DNA from 4 places in the Brachybacterium rhamnosum genome. Region 4 is predicted to be linked to each of the others. Evidence: riboswitches for the same ligand, from Rfam matches in the RefSeq annotation. Region 4 holds a riboswitch; each other region holds the start of a gene.

Region 1 (3,789 bases), on a different contig from region 4:
TGAAGCGGCTGGGCAGCGCCCAGGTGCGCCGGGTCGCGGTCGCGAAGCCGCGCGCGTCGAGGGCGAGGGCCTGCTGCTCCGCACCGCGCAGGGAGTCAACGAGCAGGGCGAGGGTCGCGCCGGCGAGCATCCGCGGGGAGCGGCGGCCTCCGCGGCCGCGCAGCACCCGGGTCGAGGTGATGATCTCCCACTGGCGGCCCGTGTGCCCGGCCCGCACGAGCGCCGCGACGACCGCGACGACGGGCCGCGCCGGCCAGCGCAGCCGCCCGCCCAGCGCGTCGCCGAGGGCCGTGACGTCCAGGCTCGTGAGCGCGATGACCCCGGGGGCGACGAAGGCGGTGATCCGGCAGGCCTCCTTGAGGCCCAGCAGCCAGGCCTCACCGCTGAGCGCCGGGGCCTCGCCGAGCAGGGCCGTCGTCCAGGCGATGCTCACGGCGGAGAGCAGCACCGGGGTGAGTCGCCACACCGCGCCGCGCACGGAGCGGAGCGCGAGCGGGGCGAGCAGCACCGTGGGCAGCAGAGCGAGCAGCCCGCCCTGCCAGGTGGAGACGGCGTAGGAGCCGACCGCCGCGAGGATGCCGATCAGGCAGAGCATCAGCGGGTTCAGGGCGTCCGCGGGCCGGTGCGCGGCGCGGGGGACGGGCAGGATCCGACGATCGGGTTCGGCGGAGGCCCCGGGGGCGGGGGTCGTTGCCCCGGCCGACGCGCTCGCCGCCGTCGGGGCGGGGGAGGGGGTGCCCTCCAGGTGGTGCCGGGACCCGGCGGCCGCGACGAGCACGGGGTCGTGGGAGGCGGCGACGACGGCGGTGCCGCGGTCCCGGGCCTCCTCGAGCAGGGCGAGCACCGCCGACCGCCGCTCGGCGTCCAGGCCCACGGTCGGCTCATCGAGCAGCAGCACCTCGGGCCGCGCCGCGAGGGCGGCGATGATCGCGAGGCGCCGCTGCTCCCCGCCGGAGAGCCGATGGGGGTTGGCACCGGCGAGGTGCGCGAGGCCTGCGCGGTCCAGCAGGGACCGGGCATCCGCCGCGGCCGCGGGATCCGCCGCGTCGCCGAGCTCACCGCGCACGGTCGAGGCGAGGAAGAAGTGCGCCGGGTCCTGGGGGACCAGCAGCAGCGAGCCGCGCCGCCGGCCGGCCTCCGCGGCGAGGGAGCGCAGCAGGGTCGTCTTCCCCGCGCCGCTCGCCCCGGTGACGACGGTGAGCAGCCCCGGCTCGATCCGCAGCTCGGCCTCCGGGGCCGGGCCCGGGGCGGGCTCCGTCTCCTGCAGCTCGGGACGCCGGGCGAGGACCTCCTCGGGCGGTCCGTCGGCGAGCACCTGCGCGCCGGAGCCCAGCACGACGATCCGGTCGAGGTGCTCCCGCCACGGCTCCACGTGGTGGTCGGCGATGACGAGGGTCCGCCCGGCGGAGGCCGCGAGCACGGCGCGGCGCACCGTCGCGGCGGCCTCGGGATCGAGCATGCTCGTGGGCTCGTCGAGCAGCATCGCCTCGGGGTGCAGGGCGAGGGCGCCCGCGAGGGCCACCCGCTGCTGCTGCCCGCCGGAGACGGCGAGCGGATCCCGGGAGCCGTCGACGTCGACCGCCGCGGCGTCCAGCGCGCGCCTCACCCGCTCGTGGATCTCGGGGCGGGGGAGGGCCGCGTTCTCCGGGCCGATCGCCGCGTCGCGCGCGACGGTCGCGCCCACCACCGCATGCGCGGGGTTCTGCAGCAGCAGCCCCCGCTCCCCGGGGCGGGAGGGCCCGGTGGGGGCCTGCTCGAGGTCCCCGGCCTCGGGGTCGAGCAGGCCCGCCAGGGCGCGCAGCACGGTGGACTTCCCGCTCCCGCTCACCCCCGTGAGCAGCACCTTCTGCCCGCCGGGCACGTGCAGGCGCAGGCCGTCGAGCGTGGGCTCGTCGCGGCCCGTGGGGCGCCAGCGCACCCCGTCCAGGAGCAGGTCCCTCACGCAGCCGCCCTCACGCGGCGGTCGTGGCGGCGGCGCGGCGCTCGCGATCCCGGTCCCGGCCCGCGGGCAGCGCGTCGAGGGCTCCCGTCGCGCCGAGGGCTCGCACGGCCGCCCAGCCGAGGGCTCCGCACAGCAGCGCACCGGAGACCAGGAAGAAGGCCAGCAGCAGAAGGGCGAAGGTCCAGCTCATCTCGGGGTAGTAGGAGAAGCGCTCCCACACCCATTCGAGCGCCGCCGCGATCACGCCGCCGAGCATCGCGACGGGCAGCGTGAAGCGGCGGTAGACGAAGAGCAGGAAGCCGATCTCGACGCCGCCGCCCTGCAGCAGGCCCGAGACGACGGTGCCCCAGCCCCACTGGCCGCCGAGGATCATCTCGAGCGTCGCGGCGACGAGCTCCGCGAGAAGCGCCGCGCCGGGCTTGCGCACGATGAGCGCGGCGAGCACGGCGGGCAGGAACCAGATGCCGGCGAGGATGCCCTCGGCGGGCTTGAAGGCCGCGGTGAGCGGCCCGATCAGCGAGTACAGGGCCCCGTAGCCCAGGAAGGCGACCCCGAAGGCCGCTCCGATCGCGACGCTGACCAGCAGGTCGATCGTCCTCATGCGTGTCATTCCGACTCCTCTCCTCGTGGAAAGGGGCGTCGTGGCGCCGGGGGCGCCGCGACGGAAATCCCGACTCCCTCCGCCGGCATGACCCGGTTCAGGTTCGAGGGTCTGCGCATGCGCGCACTCTCAGCACCGTGCGGTGCTCCCCTGTCAGTGGATGACCGCGGGCCAGTCTACCGCCGCGCGCGGATCGCCTGGTCGATCGCCTCCGCAGTGGACCGCGGGTCCGTGGGGGAGAACAGGTAGTGGGTGCCGCCGCGACCGACGATCTCGACCTGGGTGCCCGGCCGGGTCACGAGCAGGCGGTAGGTCGCCTGCGTCTCGGCCAGGGTGAGGGTGCGGCGCGAGCCGACGGCGGTGAGCTGCTCCGGGGCGGGGGTCAGCGCGCGCCCGCGACGCCATCCGTAGCCGCCCACGGTGACGCCCACGACCGTGGCGTCCAGCTCGCGCAGCTGCACGCCGCGGAAGTCCTCGACGGGCCAGGTGGCCTGCGGCCAGAACCCGCCGAGGCTCACGGTCACCCCGCGGCCGTCGACCAGGATGCGCGTCGCATGGTGCATCCACGTCCACACGGCGAGCAGCGCGAAGAGCACGGCCGCGGCGACCAGCAGCGGCGGCGGGACGGTCGCCCGCACGAGCGCGAGCACCAGCAGCACGACCCCGGAGGCGGCGGTGAGCGCGATCCGCGTCCAGCCCACGGCCGAGGGCCGGGTCGTGTCGGTGAACGAGGGCGCCTCGGGCCTCATGCCCGCCCCGCGTGCGCGCTCACCAGATGCGGACGCGCTCGGCGGGCGCCCGGTACATGCCGTCGCCCTCGCGCACGTCGAACGCCTCGTGGAAGGCGTCGAGGTGGCTCACCACCGTGTTGCAGCGGAACTCCATCGGCGCATGGGGGTCGATCGCGAGGCGGCGGATCGCCTCCTGCGGCCTGGTCAGGCCCCGCCACACGGTCGCCCAGGACCAGAACACGCGCTGCAGCCCGGTGAGGCCGTCGAGCTCGGGGGACCCCTCGCCCGCGGTCGCGAGGTACGCCTTCACCGCGATCGTGAGGCCGCCCAGGTCGCCGATGTTCTCGCCGACGGTGAGGGCGCCGTTGACGTGGTGGGCGTCGTCGAGGTCCCGGGGCGAGAGCGCCGAGTACTGCTCGATGAGGGCTGCGGTGCGCTCGTCGAAGGCGGCGCGGTCCTCCTCGGTCCACCAGGTGACGAGGTTGCCGTGGCCGTCGAACTTCGAGCCCTGGTCG
Region 2 (3,789 bases), on a different contig from region 4:
CTCGCCCACCGCGCCGCCGCCGAGGCCGCCCGCCGCATCGTCGAGGGCGCGCTGCCCGCCGGCGAGCTGCTGCGCGAGAGCGACCTCGCCGAGGCCACCGGCATCAGCCGCACCCCGGCCCGTGAGGCCATGCTCCAGCTCGAGCGCTGGGGCCTGGTGCGGCTGCTCCCCAAGAAGGGAGCCCTCGTCACCGCGGTCACCGCGCGCGAGCGCCGCGAGCTGATCGCCGTGCGCACCATGCTCGAGGCCGCCGCCGGCACCGCCCTGCTCTCCCGCCCCGCGGCGATGCCGGCCCTCGCCGCCGAGCTCGGGCGCCTGCTGGACCAGCAGCGCGCCGCCGCGGAGGCCCAGGACCCGCTCGCCTTCGCCGCCGCCGACCTCGACTTCCACCTCGCCCTCATCGCCGCCGCGGACAACAGCGTCGTCGCCGGGATCTGCCAGGACCTCGGCCCCCGCTTCGCCCGCCTCACCGCCGCCGTCCTCGACGAGCGCAGCGGCACCATGCCCGCCCTCCTCGCCGAGCACGAGGAGCTCGCCGCGCTCCTCGCCGCGAGCGACCCCGCGGCCTTCGCCGAGCGCCTGCGCGCCCACGTCGAGGACGCCTACGAGCTCGACGGGGGCGCACGATGAGCCGCACCGCGATCCGTGCCCCCTGGAGGCTCGTGGTCCCCGCGACCTTCCTGCTCGCCTGGGGCGGCAACCACTTCACCCCGCTCCTGCACGTCTACGAGTCCGTGGGCCACTACGCCGCCTGGCAGGCGAACCTCCTGCTGGGCACCTACGTCGCCGGGCTCGCCCCCGGCCTGCTCGTCGCCGCCGCACTCTCCGACCGCCACGGCCGCCGCCCCGTGATGCTCGTGGGCATGGCCGCGACCGTGCTGGGCAGCGCGCTCCTCGCCGCGAGCCCCCACGTCTTCGCGCTGCTGTGCCTGGGCCGGGTGCTCGCCGGGCTCGGGGTCGGCGCGGCCATGTCCGTCGGCACGGCCTGGATGAAGGAGCTCTCCTCGCCGCCGTACGAGATCGGCGCCCCGGCCGTCGCGGGCGCCCGCCGCCCCTCCCTCACCCTCACCCTCGGCTTCGCCCTCGGCGCCGGGGTGAGCGGGCTGCTCGCCCAGTTCGCCCCGCTCCCCGAGGTCCTCCCCTATCTCGTGCACGGCGGCCTCGCCGTCCTCGCGACCCCGCTGCTCCTGCTCGCACCGGAGACCCGTCGTGTCGAGCGGCCCGCCGCCGGGCACTGGTGGGAGGACCTCCGCGTGCCCGCAGCCGGGCACCGCCGCTTCACGCGCGCCGTGGTCCCCGCGGCGCCGTGGATCTTCGGCGCGGCAGGCGTCGCCTACGCGGTCATCCCCGCGAGCGTCGAGAGCCACCTCGGGGACGGCGCGACGCTGTACGCGACGGCGCTGACGGTGCTCACGCTCGGCACCGGGGCGGTCGTGCAGTCCTTCGTGCCGCGGCTGGACCGCCTCACCGGCGGCCGATCCCTGCCCGTGGGCCAGGCGGCGATGTGCGTCGGCCTGGTGCTCGCGGTGCTCGCGACCGCGATCGGCAGCCCGGTCCTCGGCATCCTCGTGGCGATGGTGCTCGGCGCCGCCTACGGCACCCTCGTCGTCGCCGGGCTGCTGCAGGTGCAGAGCATCGCGACGGCGGAGGATCTCGCCGGGCTCACCGGCGTCTACTACGCGCTCGCCTACCTCGGGTTCCTGCTGCCGACGATCCTCGCCGCGCTGCTGCCGCTGCTCGCCTACCCCGCGTCGCTCTCGATGCTCGTGGTGCTCTGCGCGCTGTGCCTGATCCTCGTGCGTCGCGGCCTGCGCACCGCCTGAGGCTCTCCCCACCGGGGCGACGTCGGCGGCCCGGCCGCGGACGCCGCCCCCGCGCGGGCGACGATCACGTACGGTGGCCTGCAGTGACACGGGGTGCCCGAGGACCGGGCTGAGATGACACCCGTCGAACCTGATCTAGCTCGGACTAGCGAAGGGATGTCGCCATGACACTCGCGCACGCCTCTGCCCCCACCGACCCGGCGGTCCTCGCGGCCGCCCTCGAGGAGGTCCGCTCGCGGGTCCCCCTCGTGCAGTGCCTGACCAACGTGGTCACCACGAACCTCGTCGCGAACGCGCTGCTCGCCGTGGGCGGCTCCCCCGCCATGGTCGCCGTGCCCGAGGAGGCCGGGATCTTCGCGCGGATCGCCGACGGCGTCCTCGTGAACCTCGGCACCGCCGGCGCCGAGCAGCGGGAGGCGATGGTCGAGGCCGTCGCCGCCGCGCGCTCCGCCGGCACCCCCTGGGTGCTGGACCCCGTCGCCGTCGGGACCCTGCCCGTGCGCACGGCCCTCGCCGCGCGGCTCGTGACCGAGGAGCCCGCGATCATCCGCGGCAACGCCTCCGAGATCCGCGCCCTCGCGGGGCTCTCCGCCGGCGGCCGCGGCGCGGACTCGATCGACTCCGCCGACGACTCCCACGAAGCCGCCACGACCCTCGCCCGCAGCACCGGCGCCGTCGTCGCCGTCTCGGGCGCGGTGGACCTCGTGACCGACGGGGAGAGAGTGGTGCGCGTCGCCACCGGCAGCCCTCTGCTCACGAAGGTCACTGGTGCCGGCTGCGCGCTCGGCGGGATCACCGCGGCCTTCGCCGCCGTGGTCGAGGACCGCCTCGTCGCCGCGGTCGCCGCGACGACGGTGCTCACCCTCGCCGCCGAGCGCTCCGCCCGCACCGCCGAGCACCCGGGCTCCTTCGCCGTGGGGCTGCTCGACGGGCTCCACGCGCTCAGCCCCCAGGACGTCCGCGACCAGGCGAAGGTGCGATGACGACGATGAGCACCCCTCCTGAGGTCGACCTCTCCCTCTACCTCGTCGTGGACCGCCCGCAGCTCGAGCGGGCCGGCCACGACCCCGTCACCGCCGTGCGGGACGCCGTCGCCGGCGGGGTCACCGCGGTCCAGGTGCGCGACAAGCAGCTCCCCACCCGGGACACGCTCGCCTTCTGCGCGGCTCTCACGGAGACGCTGCCCCCGTCGGTCGCGATCATCGTCGACGACCGCGTCGACGTGGTCCTCGCCGCCCGGGAGACCAGGGTGCGCCTCGCCGGGGTGCACGTCGGCCAGTCCGACCTCCCTGCGCACCTCGTGCGCCGGCTCCTGGGCCCGGGCGCCGTCATCGGCGTCTCCGCGCAGACCGCCGCCATGGCCCGCGAGGGCGAGGCCGCCGGCGCCGACCACCTCGGCATCGGCGCCGTGCACGGCACCACCACGAAGGCGGACGCCCCCGCCGCGATCGGGGTCGAGGGCGTCGCCGCCGTCGCCGCCGCGACCGCTCTCCCCGCCGTCGCGATCGGCGGGATCACCGCCGCGGACCTCCCCGCCCTGCGCCGCGCCGGGCTCGACGGCGCGGCCGTCGTCTCCGCGATCTGCTCCTCCCCCTCCCCCTTCGACGCCGCGTCGGAGCTGCGCCGCGCCTGGGAGGACGCCCGATGAGCCTGCCCGTCCCCCGCGTCCTCAGCATCGCCGGCACCGACCCCACCGGCGGCGCCGGCATCCAGGCGGACCTCAAGTCGATCGCCGCGAACGGCGGCTACGGCATGGCCGCGACGACCGCGCTCGTCGCCCAGAACACCCGCGGCGTGCGCGAGGTGCACGTGCCGCCGCCCGCGTTCCTCGACGCGCAGCTCCGAGCGGTGAGCGAGGACGTCACGATCGACGCCGTGAAGATCGGCATGCTCTTCGACGGCACCATCATCGACACCGTCACCACCTGGCTGGACGACGTGCGGCCCCCGGTCGTGGTGCTCGACC
Region 3 (3,789 bases), 1.3 Mb from region 4:
CAGTTGCGGCAGCGGCCGCAGGCGATGTTGAAGGGGACCGAGACGATGTCGCCCTTCTTGATGAACTCGACGTCCGGGCCGACCTCGACCACCTCGCCGGTGATCTCGTGGCCCAGGATGAGCCCCTCCGGGGCGGTGGTGCGGCCGCGCACCATGTGCTGGTCGGAGCCGCAGATGTTGGTCGCGACGGTGCGCAGGATCGCGCCGTGGGGCACCTTCCGGCCGACGTTGGCCGGGTTCACCCCCGGACCGTCCTTCAGCTCGAACTCGGGGTAGGGGGTGTCGACCACCTCGACGTGGCCTGCTCCCTTGTACGCCACAGCTCTGTTCTCAGACATCATCGTCCTTCCGTGGAACCACTGACGAGCGGCACCGCGAGCGCACCGGGCGTCCGGTGCCGCGGGACCCGCGAGCACGGGACCCTCGCCGGCCAGCCTGCCCCGGCGATCAGGGAAAGACAAGGCCCGGAAGTTTTCCCTCCGGACATGACGGAGCGCCCGCCGGATCGTTCCGACGGGCGCTCCGTGAGCTGTGGGGCTCCGGGGCTCAGGCGCCCTGGATGTTCACGGCGGTGAGGCCGCGATCGGTGCGCTCCACCTCGAAGGAGACCTTCTGGTTCTCCTCGAGGTTGCGGTAGCCGGTGCCGGAGATGTTGCTGAAGTGGGCGAAGACGTCGTCCGAGCCGTCGTCGGGGGCGATGAAGCCGAAGCCCTTGTCGGCGTTGAACCACTTCACGGTGCCAGTTGCCATGTTCCTGTAATCCTTCGATGTCGTCGGCCGAGTCTCGGCCAATGATGCCTGCCGCCGGAAGACGCTCCGCCGACGACGTGGACCCCGAGAAGGGTCCGGCGGCACGCCGCGGACGACGTGCCGAGCACTAGGTTCGCAGACTTTCGCCCCGGATGCGAGCATGATTCCCCGATTGTTCATCGAAGGAGACCGATCGCTCGGTCCCGACCGCTCGGAAGCGCCCGATCGGAGGCCGCCGAGGACGGACATCCATCTCTCACCGCTCCCCGGCGAGCGCGACCGCGTCGAGGTCCCCGTCGAGGTCCGCGGGCGTGAGGCGCGGGCCGAGCCGGGCGCCGAGGATCAGCAGCGCCGCCCCGAGCACCATGAGCAGCAGCACCGACCCGCGAGGTCCGGTGATCCCGGCGAGCAGCGGGAGGTAGAAGGGGTACAGGGCCGGAAGCACGAGGGAGAGGCTGTAGGCGGAGCCGTACCCGGTGGAGCGCACGGCCGTGGGGAAACGCTCGGACAGATACGCGGAGACCGGGCCGTAGGCGGCGACGGTCACCACCTGCAGCAGCGCCGCGCAGAGCGCCGCCCGGGCGAGGCTCCCGGAGCCGACGGCCGCCCACCACAGGGGCGGCCCGAGGAGCAGGGCGGCGATCCCCCAGTGCGTGAGCAGTCGGCGCCGGCCGATCACCGTGGAGAGGTGCCCGGCGAGCGCCATCGCGAGCGCCTGGACGACGGAGGCGATGCCCATGGCGAGCGCGACCTCGGTGGCGGCGAGGGCACCGCCCTCCCCGAGCCGCGCGGTGAGCAGCAGGACCGTCGTGTTCGTGAGCAGCCAGAGCCCCGTCATCATGACGAAGGCCTGCCGGAAGGCGCCGGACCAGCGGCCTGCGAGCACCTGCCGGACGCCGCCCCGCACCGGCGTCGTATTCCCGTCCCTCCCGGCGCGGCGGGTGATGGGGGCGTCGACGACGTGCGAGCGGTAGTACAGCAGCATCCCCAGCGAGAGCAGCGCGCCGACGACGAACAGCAGTCGCCAGCCCCAGACGGCGTACTCCTCCGGCCCGAGCACCAGCAGCAGCGTGGCGGTCGCGAAGGCGATCGCCCCCTGCGCCCACGGCGCCATCGAGAGGATCAGCCCGCTCATGAGGCCGCGGCGGCGCGGCGGCGACCACTCCATGGCGAGCGGGATCGCGGCGGAGTACTCCCCGGCGACGAAGATGCCGCCCAGGAAGCGCAGGCCGAGGATCAGCGCGATCGTCCCGGCGCCCAGCAGCTCGTGGGTGGGCATCGCGGCGATCAGCAGCGCGCAGCCGGCGGTGCCGGCGATCGCGACCTGCGTGGTGCGGGTGCGGCCCAGGCGGTCGGAGATCCGGCCGAAGACGACCCCGCCGACGGGCCGACCGAGCATCATCGCGATGACGACGATCGCACCGGTCGCCGCGGCGACGCCGGGCCCGGCGACCGTGGCCAGCGCCGGGGTGAGCGCGGTGAGCGGCAGGAACACGTGGACGTTGTCGATGAAGTTCCCGACCACACCGGCGCGGAGCGCGGCGCGCCCCGAGGGCGGCAGACGGTCCGGCGGGCCGACGGGGCCGGGGCGGTCGACCTCGTCGATGGTGGGTGCATCGGTCGCGGGCAGGCGCGAGCGCATGGCGGACATCCCTTCGTCAGTACGAGCTGCATCAGGTTCCACGGGTGTGATCTCAGCGCCGACGGCGCACCCCGTGTCCGCGATCGAGTATCCCGGGTGCGGGGCGCAGCAGGCCGACGTGTCCACGGGACACCGCCGTCTTCGCGCCGAAGCCCGGGCGCGCCGACCGCCGTCGGCCGATCCACTCCTGCTGGCGCGCCGCCCTCAGCCGATCTCGTCCGGCCAGCTCTCCGGCATCGAGCCGTCCTCGGCGACAGGCACCATCCCGCGGTAGCCGGTGACGGTCTCCCAGTGGTCTCCGCGGGCACGGAGGAACAGGTAGACCTCACCGGCGTCCTCGATGCCCGAGAGGGCGTCCCGGCTCTCCCCGCAGCTGTACGGCAACGAGAGCACCTCGATGCTCGACCCCTCGCCGTCGGCCGGGGCTCCGGAGACCCACTCGGCAACCTGAACGGTCCACAGCGGCACGTCGTACAGCTCGTAGCGTCCCGTCGCGGGCGGACCGTCGGCTGTGCCGCGCACGACGGCGTCGGACTCCGCCGCCGCGTCCGCAGGCGTCTCCAGTTCGATCCAGTCGATGCAGCTCGCGGCGGTGGTCTCGTCCTCCGGGCGCGTCGCCGGGCCGTCGCAGCCGCTGAGGGCGGCCGCTCCGGCGAGCGCGGCGAGCAGAGTGCGTCGGCGGACCATGGGCACATCGTGCACCCGCCGGGCACCGTCGAGGAGGCCCGTGACCGCATCGCAACCGTGATCGTGCACCTGCCGTGGCCTGGCTCGATAGCGTGCAGGGATGACCGCTGACGCTCCCGCCTCCCCGTCCCTCGACCTCCGTGACGTGGAGGCGTTCCTGCGTGTGCCGCGGGTCTCCGCGATCGCCGCGGGCCCGGGCGGCCGGGCGGCCGCTGTGGTGCAAGAGGCCGACGAGCACCTCTCCCGTCTGGTCCCCGCCCTCTGGGAGCTCACGGCGGAGGGACCCGCCCGGCGGCTGACGGTCTCGGAGAAGGGCGAGTCCTCGCCGTGCTTCGCGCCGGACGGCTCGCTGCTGTTCACCTCCTCCCGACCCGATCCCACGGGCGAGGCGCCCGAGGGGACGACGGCGATCTGGCGGCTGCCGCTCGCCGGCGAGGCGCAGGTGCTCGCGCATGCGCCGGGCGGGCTCGAGCTGCTCGACGTGGCCGGCGACGGCACGATCCTCGCCGCGACGAGCGTGCTGCCCGGCGTGAGCCTCGAGGAGGACGCCGAGGCCCGCGCGGCACGGAAGGACGCGAAGCGCACGACGATCTGGCACACGGGCATGCCGATCCGGCAGTGGGACCACGAGCGCGGCGACTCCTCCCGCCACCTCCTGATCGTCACCGCGCAGGGCGAGCTGCGGGACCTCACGCCGGACGCCGGCACCC
Region 4 (3,789 bases):
GTGGTACTGCTCGGCGAGCTGCGGGTCCAGGGACAGGCCGAACTGGTCCCGCCAGCGGAACTCGAATCGGGCCCTGGAGAGCGCGTCGTCGCGGTCCCGGGCGCCGGGGTGGCCCTTGGCGACGTCCGCCGCGTGGGCGGCGATCTTGTACGTGATCACGCCGGTCTTCACGTCGTCGCGGTCGGGGAGGCCCAGGTGCTCCTTGGGCGTCACGTAGCAGAGCATCGCCGTGCCGTACCGGGCGATCTCGGTGGCGCCGATCGCGGAGGTGATGTGGTCGTACGCGGGGGCGATGTCCGTGACAAGCGGGCCCAGCGTGTAGAACGGCGCGCCGTGGCACAGCTCCTGCTGGCGCTCCACGTTCTCCCGCACGAGGTGCAGCGGCACGTGCCCGGGTCCCTCGACCATGACCTGCACGTCGTGCTCCCAGGCGCGGGCGGTGAGCTCCGCGAGCGTGTCGAGCTCCGCGAACTGGGCGGCGTCGTTCGCATCGGCGAGGGAGCCGGGGCGCAGCCCGTCGCCGAGGGAGAAGGAGACGTCGTAGCGGGCGAAGATCGCGCACAGCTCGTCGAAGTGCTCGTAGAGGAAGTTCTCCCGGTGCCGGGCCAGGCACCAGCCGGCCAGGATGGAGCCACCGCGCGAGACGATCCCCGTGACCCGATTCGCCGTCAGCGGCACGTAGCGCAGCAGCACCCCGGCGTGGATCGTCATGTAGTCCACGCCCTGCTCGCACTGCTCGATCACGGTGTCCCGGAAGATCTCCCAGGTCAGGGCGTTCGCATCCCCGTTCACCTTCTCGAGCGCCTGGTAGATGGGGACCGTGCCGATCGGCACGGGGGAGTTGCGCAGGATCCACTCGCGGGTGGTGTGGATGTCATCGCCGGTGGAGAGGTCCATGACGGTGTCCGCGCCCCAGCGGGTCGCCCACTCGAGCTTCGCGACCTCCTCCGCGATCGACGAGGTCACCGCCGAGTTGCCGATGTTCGCGTTGACCTTCACGAGGAACGCGCGGCCGATGATCATCGGCTCCGCCTCGGGATGGTTCACGTTCGCGGGGATGATCGCGCGGCCCGCGGCGAGCTCGCTGCGCACGAGCTCCACGTCGCAGCCCTCGCGCAGCGCCACGAAGCGCATCTCCGCGGTGATCTCCCCGCGGCGGGCGTAGTGCATCTGCGTGACCCGTCGGCCCTCGAGGCCGCGCAGCGGCTCCCTCCGCGCGCCCCGCCACTCCGCGCTCGCCTCCCCGCGGCGCACGGCGCTGCGGCCGTCGTCCTCGAGGCTCCGGCTGCGACCCGTGTAGGCCTCCACGTCGCCGCGGCCGCGGATCCAGTCCTCGCGCAGCGGCGCGAGGCCCTCCTCCGGCGCGCAGCCGGGGCCCGCGGTGCGGTAGACGGTCACGGGCGGGTTCTCCGCGCCGCTCGGGGCGGGGTCCTGGGTGATCCGGGTGACGGGCACGCGGATGCCGTGCTCGGGATCCTCGAGGTGGTCGAGGGTGTGGGTGGGGTAGTTCTCAGGGCGTGCGGACATGCAGTCGCTCTCCTTCTTCCTTCGCCGGCATGACCCGGGCAGGTTCGGTCGGTACTCGGACCGCGACAGTCCGATCTCAGCCCGTTGCGACGGGCACCCGAGGGATCGGCGAGCACCGTACCCCAGGAGCGAGGACGCCGGCGGTGCGGTCCGGCCGCAGGTCCGACGGGCCCGTCGGATCGCGAGGGGCCAGTCGGATCGCGATAGACCGACAGGCCGACGGGCCGACGGGCCTGCCGGATCGGCGGTGATCGGCGACCGCTCCGCCTACAGTGGGCGCCTGCCCCCGCGGGACCACCAGGAGTGACGATGACCCAGCCCCAGCCCGGCCTCCCCGCGCCCCGGCCCGCCGTGCCCGGCGCCCCTCCGGGCTTCCCCGGGCCGCAGTTCGGCGCGCCTGTCGCCACGCCGGACCGCCACGAGCGGAGGGACGGAGCCCGCTACGGCATGGCCCTCGTCGCGACCGTGATCGGCTCCTACCTGCTCACGCAGTGGTCCCCGGTGGGGTTCGTCGGCTTCGACGACCCGCTGCTGAAGCTCCAGGGCATCGTCCAGCTCGGGATCGGCCTGCTCGTGCTCGCGGGCGGTCTCGCGCTCGCGCCCACTGCCCTGTGGCGGGCGGCGCTCGCCGCGGCGGTCGTCGTCGTGCCCGTCCTGCTCGGGACGGTCCTCGTGATCTCGTACCTCCGGGGCGACCTGGACCTGCCGCAGCCCTTCCCGCGGATGCTGGACCTCTCGATCCTCGGCCCGGCCGTGGGGCTGCTGGGCTGGCTGATCGTGCGGGGCCGCAGCCCGCTCACCTTGCTGCTGGTGCTGGGCTTCCTGCTGATCCTCCCCGCGCAGTGGGCGGTCATGTACCACGGCATCCCGAGCCCCGTGCTGTGGGGCGTCGAGCTCGTGCTCGCCGCGGTGATCGGGATCGCCGCGGCGTGGCTCGCGGCGCTCGGGTCGCGGTGGCTGCCGGGGGCCGTGCGGCGGTGACCTGCCGGAGCGGGCCGATCAGGGGCGCGTGACGAACCCCTGCTCGACCATGAAGTCGAAGGCGACGTCCGCCGGGAGCTCGCCGCCCTCGTCCACCCGCAGGTTCAGCGCGCGCAGGGCGTCGTCCGTGATGGCGGGGGAGATCTGGTCGAAGATGTCCGCGAGCTCGGGGTGCTTCTCGAGCGTCGCGGTGCTGAGCACCGGGGCGACGTTGTAGGCGGGGAAGTAGCCCTTGTCGTCCTCGAGGATCGTGAGGTCCAGGCTCTCGATGCGGCCGTCGGTCGTGAAGACCTCGCCGAAGTTGCAGGAGCCGCGGGCGGTCGCGGTGTACACGGCGCCCGTGTCGTAGATCGAGACGTTCTCCTCGGGGACGCCGTCGGCGGCGTCGCGGGGGATGCCGTACTCCTTCAGCAGCGGGATCAGGCCGTCCGCGCGGGAGTTGAACTCGGGCTCCACGCAGATCGTGCGGTCCTCGACGGGCAGGTCCGCGATCTCGCTCAGGGAGCTGATGCCGCCCAGCTCCTCGACGGCATCGGAGCGCACGGCGAGGGCGTAGGTGTTGTTCAGCGGCGCGGGCGGCAGCCAGGTGAGCCCGTTGGCGACGTCGGCGTCGCGCACGGCCTCCCACTGCTCCTGCTTGTCCGGGATCCCCTCGGTCTCGCCCATGTAGGTGAGCCAGGCGGTGCCCGTGTACTCCCAGGTCATGTCGGCGTCGCCGGAGGTCATGAGCTCGCGCACGGGGACGGAGCCGGGAACGTTGGTGAGGTCGTCCACCTGGAAGCCGGCGGCCCGGGCGGCGATCACGCCGATCTTGCCGAGGATGAGCTGCTCGGTGAAGTTCTTGCCGGTGACCGTGAGCGAGGCGTCGGCGGGGAGGCCCTCGATGGGGGTGATCGAGCCGGGGGCGACGTCCGGCGTGTAGGCGGTCGCGGGGCGCAGGCCGCAGCCGGCGAGGGGCAGCAGGGCGAGGCCCGCGAAGGCGCCGAGGTGCCGGCGGGAGATGCCGCTGCGGTGCGCGGAGGAGGTCGCGGGGGAGGAGGTGCGGGGCATGGTCACAGTCCCTTCGGCCGGGCGATGTGCTCGACGACCCGGCCCACCCAGTCCACGATCAGGGCGAGCAGGGCGATGAGCAGGGCGCCCGCGATGAGCACCGTGAACAGGTAGAGGTTCACGCCGGTGGTGATGAGCAGGCCCAGGCCGCCGCCGTTCACGAAGGCGGCGAGGGAGGCGGTGCCGACCAGCAGCACGAGGGCGGTGCGCACGCCGGAGAGCATGACGGGC

What was found. A riboswitch is a leader RNA that binds a small molecule or an ion and turns the genes downstream of it on or off. The one in region 4 is predicted to bind thiamine pyrophosphate.
Region 1: another riboswitch for thiamine pyrophosphate. It lies ahead of ABD080_RS00915 (ECF transporter S component); the one in region 4 lies ahead of thiC (phosphomethylpyrimidine synthase ThiC).
Region 2: another riboswitch for thiamine pyrophosphate. It lies ahead of thiM (hydroxyethylthiazole kinase); the one in region 4 lies ahead of thiC (phosphomethylpyrimidine synthase ThiC).
Region 3: another riboswitch for thiamine pyrophosphate. It lies ahead of ABD080_RS08585 (MFS transporter); the one in region 4 lies ahead of thiC (phosphomethylpyrimidine synthase ThiC).

The regions. Positions count from the first base shown of each region.
Region 1 covers NZ_BAAAIS010000001.1:189,663-193,451, reverse strand. The annotation lists gene ABD080_RS00920 (ATP-binding cassette domain-containing protein) at 1-1,942, opposite strand, end outside; gene ABD080_RS00915 (ECF transporter S component) at 1,953-2,543, opposite strand; TPP riboswitch at 2,601-2,705, opposite strand; gene ABD080_RS00910 (hypothetical protein) at 2,720-3,292, opposite strand; gene ABD080_RS00905 (M13 family metallopeptidase) at 3,312-3,789, opposite strand, start outside.
Region 2 covers NZ_BAAAIS010000001.1:41,264-45,052, forward strand. The annotation lists gene ABD080_RS00215 (GntR family transcriptional regulator) at 1-630, shown strand, start outside; gene ABD080_RS00220 (MFS transporter) at 627-1,823, shown strand; TPP riboswitch at 1,903-1,997, shown strand; gene thiM (hydroxyethylthiazole kinase) at 1,988-2,806, shown strand; gene thiE (thiamine phosphate synthase) at 2,812-3,471, shown strand; gene ABD080_RS00235 (bifunctional hydroxymethylpyrimidine kinase/phosphomethylpyrimidine kinase) at 3,468-3,789, shown strand, end outside.
Region 3 covers NZ_BAAAIS010000002.1:1,468,515-1,472,303, reverse strand. The annotation lists gene fdhA (formaldehyde dehydrogenase, glutathione-independent) at 1-338, opposite strand, end outside; gene ABD080_RS08590 (cold-shock protein) at 547-750, opposite strand; gene ABD080_RS08585 (MFS transporter) at 1,007-2,392, opposite strand; TPP riboswitch at 2,384-2,476, opposite strand; gene ABD080_RS08580 (hypothetical protein) at 2,597-3,079, opposite strand; gene ABD080_RS08575 (S9 family peptidase) at 3,180-3,789, shown strand, end outside.
Region 4 covers NZ_BAAAIS010000002.1:177,201-180,989, reverse strand. The annotation lists gene thiC (phosphomethylpyrimidine synthase ThiC) at 1-1,527, opposite strand, end outside; TPP riboswitch at 1,527-1,636, opposite strand; gene ABD080_RS02695 (hypothetical protein) at 1,837-2,508, shown strand; gene ABD080_RS02690 (glycine betaine ABC transporter substrate-binding protein) at 2,527-3,558, opposite strand; gene ABD080_RS02685 (ABC transporter permease) at 3,561-3,789, opposite strand, start outside.